One region of the Gibbsiella quercinecans genome, then DNA from elsewhere that is predicted to be linked to it. Evidence: predicted binding sites of a transcription regulator. Region 1 holds the regulator's gene; the other holds the start of a gene.
What was found. The regulator CRP, encoded in region 1, controls carbon source genes, mostly activating them, when cyclic AMP is high. The targets are predictions, from matches to a motif close to ATGTGANNNNNNTCACAT.
Positions count from the first base shown of each region.

Region 2: the regulator CRP is predicted to act here: its motif matches at 2,449-2,466, upstream of idnD (L-idonate 5-dehydrogenase).

Region 1 is NZ_CP014136.1:2,860,927-2,865,124, forward strand. Features, by position in the region: gene ACN28Q_RS13200 (aminodeoxychorismate synthase component II) at 1-26, shown strand, start outside; gene argD (bifunctional acetylornithine/succinyldiaminopimelate transaminase) at 160-1,377, shown strand; gene crp (cAMP-activated global transcriptional regulator CRP) at 1,472-2,104, opposite strand; gene ACN28Q_RS13215 (OsmC family protein) at 2,585-2,992, shown strand; gene ACN28Q_RS13220 (phosphoribulokinase) at 3,004-3,873, opposite strand; gene ACN28Q_RS13225 (creatininase family protein) at 4,079-4,198, shown strand, end outside.
Region 2 is NZ_CP014136.1:1,622,410-1,626,607, forward strand. Features, by position in the region: gene idnR (DNA-binding transcriptional regulator IdnR) at 1-543, opposite strand, end outside; gene idnO (gluconate 5-dehydrogenase) at 581-1,345, opposite strand; gene idnD (L-idonate 5-dehydrogenase) at 1,360-2,394, opposite strand; gene idnK (gluconokinase) at 2,851-3,411, shown strand; gene ACN28Q_RS07535 (cysteine hydrolase family protein) at 3,511-4,134, opposite strand.

The sequences.
Region 1 (4,198 bases):
TTTTGGGCAATTTCCTTAAGAGTTAATCGGTTAGGTTTTTTTTACCTGCTTTTGATGATTTAGGTTTGCCCTTGAGTGGTTTTTTATGCATATTTTGTGATTATATTTTCACTTAATGGCAACGATAAATTCTTATTGCGTACAGGGTGGGGCCCAAGAATGACCGAAAAATCCACAGTCAGCCGTAGTACATTTGATCAGGTAATTTTGCCCGTTTATGCACCCGCACAGTTTGTGCCGGTGAAAGGCCAGGGCAGCCGCGTGTGGGATCAGCAAGGGAAAGAGTATATTGATTTCTCTGGCGGTATTGCGGTGACGGCGCTTGGCCACTGCCACCCGGCGCTGGTCGCGGCGTTGAAAGAGCAGGGGGAAACCCTGTGGCATACCAGCAATGTGTTTACCAATGAGCCGGCGCTGCGCCTGGCCAGTAAGCTGATTGCGGCGACGTTTGCCGATCGGGTATTTTTCGCCAACTCCGGGGCGGAAGCCAACGAAGCGGCGTTTAAACTGGCCCGGCATTACGCAATTACCCGCCACAGCCCGTACAAGACCAAAATCATCGCGTTCTATAATGCTTTCCACGGTCGCACGCTGTTTACCGTTTCGGTCGGCGGCCAGGCGAAATACTCCGACGGCTTCGGGCCGAAGCCTGCCGACATTGTGCACGTGCCGTTCAACGATCTGGCCGCCGTGAAGGCGGTGATGGACGACCACACCTGCGCGGTGGTGATGGAACCCATCCAGGGCGAGGGCGGCATTATGCCGGTGGACGCCGCGTTCCTGAAAGGGGTGCGCGAGCTGTGCGATCGCCATCAGGCGCTGCTGGTGTTTGATGAAGTGCAAAGCGGCATGGGGCGCAGCGGCAAGCTGTTCGCCTATATGCACTATGGCGTAACGCCGGATATCCTGACCACCGCTAAAGCGTTGGGCGGCGGTTTCCCGGTCAGCGCCATGCTGACCACCGAGGAAATCGCTTCGGTGATGCACGTGGGCACCCACGGCACTACCTACGGCGGCAACCCGCTTGCCTGTGCGGTCGCTGAAGCGGCGCTGGACGTCATCAACACGCCAGAGGTGCTGAGCGGCATTGAACAGCGCCACGGCCTGTTTGTGCAGGCGCTGCAACGGATTGGCGAGAAGTACGCGATTTTCTCCGAAGTGCGGGGGATGGGGCTGCTGATCGGCGCGGAACTGGTGCCGGGCTATCACGGCAAGGCGCGTGAGTTTCTGACTGCGGCGGCGGCGCGTGGGCTGATGATCCTTAACGCCGGGCCAGATGTGATCCGCTTTGCGCCTTCGCTGGTGGTGGAACTGGAAGATATCGACGCGGGGATGGCGCTGTTTGAACTGGCGGTGCAGGACGTGATAAACGCCTAAGCGGCGGGCACAGCGAGCTAGCGCCGTGCAAAATAAACGCCCCGTGGCCGGTTGGCCACGGGGCGTTTGCTATTTCCTGGCGCCCAGCGTGTGATTAACGCGTGCCGTAAACCACGATGGTTTTGCCGTGGGCAGAAATGAGGTTTTGATCTTCCAGCATTTTCAGAATACGGCCGACGGTTTCGCGTGAGCAACCGACAATCTGGCCGATCTCCTGGCGGGTAATTTTGATTTGCATGCCGTCCGGGTGAGTCATGGCATCCGGTTGTTTTGCCAGGTTTAGCAGGGTTTGTGCGATACGCCCGGTAACGTCAAGGAAAGCAAGGTTGCCCACTTTCTCTGAAGTAACCTGCAGCCGGCTTGCCATCTGCGCAGACAGGCGCATCAGGATATCCGGGTTCACCTGGATCAACTGACGGAATTTCTTATAGGAAATTTCAGCCACTTCACAGGCGGTTTTCGCCCTTACCCAGGCGCTGCGCTCCTGGCCTTCTTCAAATAACCCGAGTTCCCCGATAAAGTCCCCCTGGTTGAGGTAGGACAGGATCATCTCTTTACCTTCTTCGTCTTTAATCAGCACCGCGACGGAGCCTTTAACGATGTAGTAAAGCGTTTCGGCTTTTTCACCTTGGTGAATCAGCGTACTTTTGGATGGATATTTGTGGATATGGCAATGAGACAGGAACCATTCGAGAGTCGGGTCTGTTTGCGGTTTGCCGAGAACCATTCGCTGTTATCCTCTGTTGTAATCGCTGCCTTGTGTCACAGGGATCAGAGTTCCCTGTAAAACATGTTTTAGCCCACGTGCGCGTGGTGGCTATCAACAGGTTTTGAGGCGTGCCATAAAATATGCTACTGCTTTAGCATATTGACTTGCCGGAAATGCTGCAAGCTACATTCTGTTAACATACCACGTCAGGCACCTTTCCTCGAACGTTTCCCTGGAGCCTGCTCATTGGAAAGGGGATTTTCAGACTGAGCCCTGCCATTAATCGTGGAGCCGGCAAAAAGACAACATACTGCCGCAAAGCCCGCGATTGCCGCCGCATTCACGCGCAATGACAGGACACAGTCTAGTGTGGTTTTAGCACAGAGTGAGGCCAGTGTCTTGTGTTGTCTCGCTTCAGCATGATTCACGTCAGGTTCCGTTGCCAGTTTTAGCGCGAAAGCGTAGTCTGGGCTGCATAAACCAAGCGGAGTAACGAGTATGCAGGCAAGAATCAAGTGGGTGGAAGGTTTGACGTTCCTGGGCGAATCCGCCTCCGGCCATCAGGTGTTGCTGGACGGCAACGCCGGGGAAAAAGCGCCAAGCCCAATGGAAATGGTGTTGATGTCTGTTGGCGGGTGCAGCGCGATTGACGTGGTCTCGATTCTGCAAAAAGGCCGTAACGATGTGCGTGATTGTGAGGTAAAACTGACCTCAGAGCGCCGCACGGAGGCGCCGCGCATATTTACCCATATCAACCTGCATTTTATTGTTACCGGTAAAGGGCTTACCGATAACGTTGTTGAGCGTGCGGTGAATCTGTCGGCGGAGAAATATTGCTCGGTATCGCTGATGCTCGGTAAGGCCGCCAGCGTCACCCACAGCTTTGAAATCCGCGCGGTGGAGTGACGCCCAACGTATTACTTGATTTTTTTCCCTTCCAACAGGCGCTGCACCAGCGGCGCCATGATCAACTCCATTGCTAGCCCCATTTTTCCGCCCGGCACCACCAATGTATTGATATGCGAAATAAATGAACCCTGCAGCATCGCCAGCAGATAAGGGTAGTCGATCTGCTCCAGGCCGCGGAAGTGGATCACCACAAAGCTTTCATCCAGCGACGGGATCGCTTTGGCGGCGAACGGGTTGGAAGTATCCACCGTCGGCACCCGCTGGAAGTTGATATGGGTGCGTGAAAACTGGGGCGTGATGTAGTTAATGTAATCTTCCATCGAGCGAACCACGGAATCCATCACCGCTTCGCGTGAATGGCCGCGCTCGCCGGTATCGCGGATCAGTTTCTGGATCCACTCCAGGTTGACGATCGGCACCACCCCCACCAGCAAGTCGACATACCTGGCGACGTCATGATGGTCGGCGACAACGCCACCGTGCAGCCCTTCATAAAACAGCACGTCGGTGGGTTCCGGCAGGGGCTCCCAGGGGGTGAAGGTGCCTGGCACCTGGTTGTAGGGCACCGCTTCGTCGTAAGTGTGCAGGTATTTGCGCGAACGGCCGGTGCCGTGTTTGCCGTATTCAATAAAGCTTTGTTCCAGCAGGCCAAAGTCGTTGGCTTCCGGGCCGAAATAGCTGATGTGGCGGCCAAGATCGCGTGCTTTGCGGATCGCGGCGTCCATCTCCGGCCGGGTATAGCGGTGGAAGCTGTCGCCTTCCAGTTCGGCGGCGCGGATATTCAACTGCTGGAATATTTTGCGAAACGCCACGCTGGTGGTTGTGGTGCCGGCGCCGCTGGAGCCGGTCACCGCAATGACAGGATGTTTAGCTGACATAAATACCGTTCCCCGTGAGAAATCTGGCGATGTGGCCGTGCCCCGTATTCAGGCTGGCGCCACAGCCTAGCATTGTTATCACGTTTCGCGCACCGGTGTCATCTTTGCGGCAGAGGGATGCGAAAAAAGCAACGCATCGGCGCAATTTTGCTGCTTCAACCGCAGCACGAAATTGGCGAGACTGTAAAAAAACGGGAGGAAAGCCATGAACATGCCGTCGTCGCGCTGGTGGTGGGATTTATCTACACGGGAATTCAGTGAACTGGAAATGGATAAGATGGTGGCGGTGTTGCCGATCGGCGCCGTCGAGCAGCACGGCCCGCAT
Region 2 (4,198 bases), 1.2 Mb from region 1:
CTTTTTCCCATGCTGGATCATGGCATTCACCATATGGTAAGCCGCTAATTTATTATCAAAGCCAATTTCAATATCGATCTGTGATTCCAGCGTATCCATGATTTCAATAACGGGTATTTTCGACGATCTTAAATAGCTTTGCGCACGCAAGGTGTGTACTTTTTCGCACAGCACGATGCCCTCAATATCATATGACAGCAGGTTGATAATCTGCTTTTCTTCATTCTCCCTGGAGTAGTTATATTCAGAAATTAACAACTGATAGCCATGCTGGTTAGTGATAAACTCCAGGCCGGAAAGAATGTCTGAAAAAACCTGATTCTGGAAAGAGGGTATCAGCACGCCAATTGAATTACTTTTTGCATTGAGCATAATATTGGGCGCTCTGCTTGGTATGTAATTCATCTCATCCAGTATTTCTGCAATTTTCAGCCGGGTTTCCGATGCCACCTGTTTGGGCTCACGTAGATAGCGGCTAACGGTCATTTTACTCACGCCCGCAAGGCTTGCTATATCCTGGAGACTTATCCGGTTATTACGCATAGATACCCTTTATGAAGTTTATATCCCAGCCACAGAATCAAACGGCGACCAACATGCCTCCATCCACGAAAAGCAGGTGACCATTTACAAAGTCAGAGGCTTTCGAAGACAAAAAGACAGCGGCGCCAATCAATTCCTCAGGGTTCCCCCAGCGGGCGGCCGGAGTGCGCTTACATAACCAGTCTGTAAATTCACGGTTTTCGACCAACGCCTTGGTCATTTCAGTTTTAAAATAACCGGGCGCGATGCCATTAATTTGAATATTGTATCTTGCTAATTCTACGCACATCCCACGCGTGAGCATTTTTACCGCCCCCTTGGAGGCCGCATAAGGTGTGATGGTGTCGCGCCCAAGCTCGCTTTGCATAGAGCAAATATTGATAATTTTACCTTGTTGCCGTTTAACCATATGTTTGGCAACCGCCTGGGAAACGATAAATACCGATTTCTGATTTACCCTGATCACATCATCCCATTCAGCTTCAGGAAATTCAGTAAACGGATGGCGGCGCTGAATCCCCGCGTTATTAATCAAAATATCGATCGGGCCAATACGTTGTTCAATTGTGGCAACGCCATGCTGCACCTGTTGACTGTCCGTTACATCAAAAGGCACGCCATAGGCTTTTATGCCCTGCTGTTCCAGGCGGGTAACCGCCTGATCGACCCGCTCTGCGGTTATGTCATTAATAATGATTTCTGCACCATAGCGCCCAAGCCCCTGAGCCAATAAAAAACCGATCCCTTGCGCCGAACCGGTAATTAATGCTTTTCTATCTTTGAGAGAAAATAAAGTATCCACAATCCATCCCCATATTATGCAAAAACGAGCTGTACTTTTGATGCGGCTGATTTATCCGCCGCGAAATTCAGCGCTTGCTGGAAATCCTCAAACCGGTACTCCGCGGTGAGCAAGGGCAGCGGGTTGATCTTTTTCTCCTCCAGCCATTGCACTGCCGTGTTAAATTCTTCCGTAAAACGAAACGTGCCAATGAGGTTAATTTCTTTGGCAATCAGCGCCATCAATGGGATCTCTGCGGTTGCGCCCCCCATCCCCACCTGCACGACGTGCCCTTTTGCTCGGGTGACCTGAACGCAGCGTTTGATAGAAGCCGGATGGCCCGAAGCCTCGAATGCCACATCAAAAAAGCCTTTGCCTGATTCATAGCCTGCCAGTGCCGGCGCATCGGCGGTAAAGGTGTTATCGGCCCCCATGGCGCGGGCAAGCTGCAAACAACGTTCACTGATGTCCGTTGCCACAATCTCTTCGGCCCCCAACGCCTTGGCGGCCGCCACAACCAGGCAGCCGATTGGGCCAACCCCGGAAACGAAAACCCGTTTGCCTTTAACACTGCCGGCCTGGTTGACCGCGTGGATAGCCACCGCCAGCGGTTCAGCAAAAACAATCACATTGCCGCTCACCGCAGGGTTAAAAGGAATACACTGTTCGTTCTCCACGATTTTATATTGCGTAAAACCGCCATCAACGTGAGGAAAATACATTGCGCTGCCAAAAAAACGCATATTCAGGCACTGATTAGTATTACCCTCCAGACAATATTCGCATTTAAGGCAGGGTTTACTTGGGTTAATCGCCACCGCCATACCCGGGGCCAGAGAAGGCGCACTGGATTTCTCGACAATACCAATCACTTCGTGCCCTAAAATCATTGGCATTTTCACCGGATAACTACCCACCCGGCCATGCTGATAATAATGTAAGTCCGAGCCACAAATGCCGCCGCGGGTGATTTTAACCAGCGTACCTTTATTCTCATATTCCAGTTCATACTTTTTAAGCGCAACGGCCCGCTCGCCTGTTACCACACAGGCAATAGAGTTAATTTTCATATTGGCTCCCTTTATTGATGTGCGGCTTATTAAACGAACAAAACCGCGTTTAATTTGTGATTAAAATCACACAAAAGGGATGTTACATTGGGATGTTACGCATATCATTACCGAGCTCTCAAAATTCAAAAAATAGCCGTTGAAATAGTTGCGCTATGTCTATTACCTGTTAGCGGCAACCCATTACGCCATCAATACATTAGAAAGAGTAAAACATCCCGATACATTTTTAAATTCTTCTCACGCTGGTTTATTTTTATTTATTAAAATTTTTATCAGGAAAAATATCGCCATATTTAAAAACAACACCGTTGATTTTAAACAGGTGTTACACCAGGATGTTACGCATAACGTGATGCCGGTTATATTTTTATATTCCCAGCCGATTAAAACATCAGTTTATTCAGTTATACCGGGTAGGATGTTTTTGATTTTGTCTTTAACAGGGGTAATAAAATGGCGGGTGAAAGCTATATTTTGATGGGCGTTTCAGGAAGTGGTAAATCGTTGATCGGGAAAAAGTTAGCAGATGAACTCGGTGCCAAATTCATAGACGGCGACGATCTGCATCCTGCCCGCAACATTGACAAGATGTCGCAAGGGATCCCGTTAACTGACGAAGACCGGTTGCCATGGCTTGCAAGGCTTAATGACGCCTCTTACAGCCTTTTTAAAAAAAATGAAATGGGCTTTATCGTTTGTTCTTCGCTTAAAAGAAGCTATCGCGACGTTCTCAGAAAAGGCAGCCCTCATATCGTTTTCCTGTGGCTGGACGGCGATTACCACGTCATTCTTAATCGCATGGCCGATCGTACCGGGCATTTTATGCCGGTAGAACTGCTGAAAAACCAATTTGAGGTGCTGGAGCGGCCGGATGCGACTGAACGCGATGTTATCCGCATCAACGTCAATGAGGGCATTGAACAGGTAATACGGCAATGTGAAAACGCCATCGCTTCGATTAAACAGGCCCGAGAAGCCGGCCCCGCGGTGGGCAGAGAGCATGCTAATCCGTAGCTGGGAACGCGCGGGCTTCCGCTATCAGTGCCATAAAGCGGATATTCGGGCTGCCCCGGGCATCCCGAATATCCGTTTTTTAATGACACACGGAATTAATTAGGCCGTACGGCGCGCGTTTTGATTCGAACTATAGATAGTTTCGCGCACCGGCTGGCTGCCGTTTTGCAGCACGACCAACCATTCATCCGTGGTCAGCACCGCCGCAAAGCGCGCCTGCAGCACAACGGAAAATACCCGATGAATCTCTTCAGCGCTGGCGCTGCCCGCGCGGTTTGCGTAAGACACCGCTCCCGTTGCATCGCTTAGAAACTCAACCGCCAGCCCGGCATGCAACGCGTGTTTGATGGTGGAGTCGTCGCAGTTTTGCGTCATATAACCAACCACCGTGAGCGTATCAATGCCATTGGCGGCCACCCACTCCCCCAATCCGGTGCCCGAGAACGCGCTGGGCATGGATTTCTCAATCGCCAGGGCACGCGGGCGGTTTGCTATCTGTGGATGAAGTTGCGCACCGTGCGATCCGCGAGCGAACAGCGGTGAATCTGCCGGCGCAAAGTTCTGCACAATCACCACCGGGATGCCATTCGCTTCGGCGGCATCCAGTGCTCTGCCGATGTTGGCGAGTGAAACCTGCCGATCGGGGTATTCGATGGGCAGATCGCCCGTGAAGTATTCATTTTGTACGTCAATGACGATTAACGCGCGTTTGCAAGCGGCCATGATGAACTCCGTATATCAGCAAAAGAATGGCTAGTGTGCGCCACGCCAGCGAGAGCCGCCATTG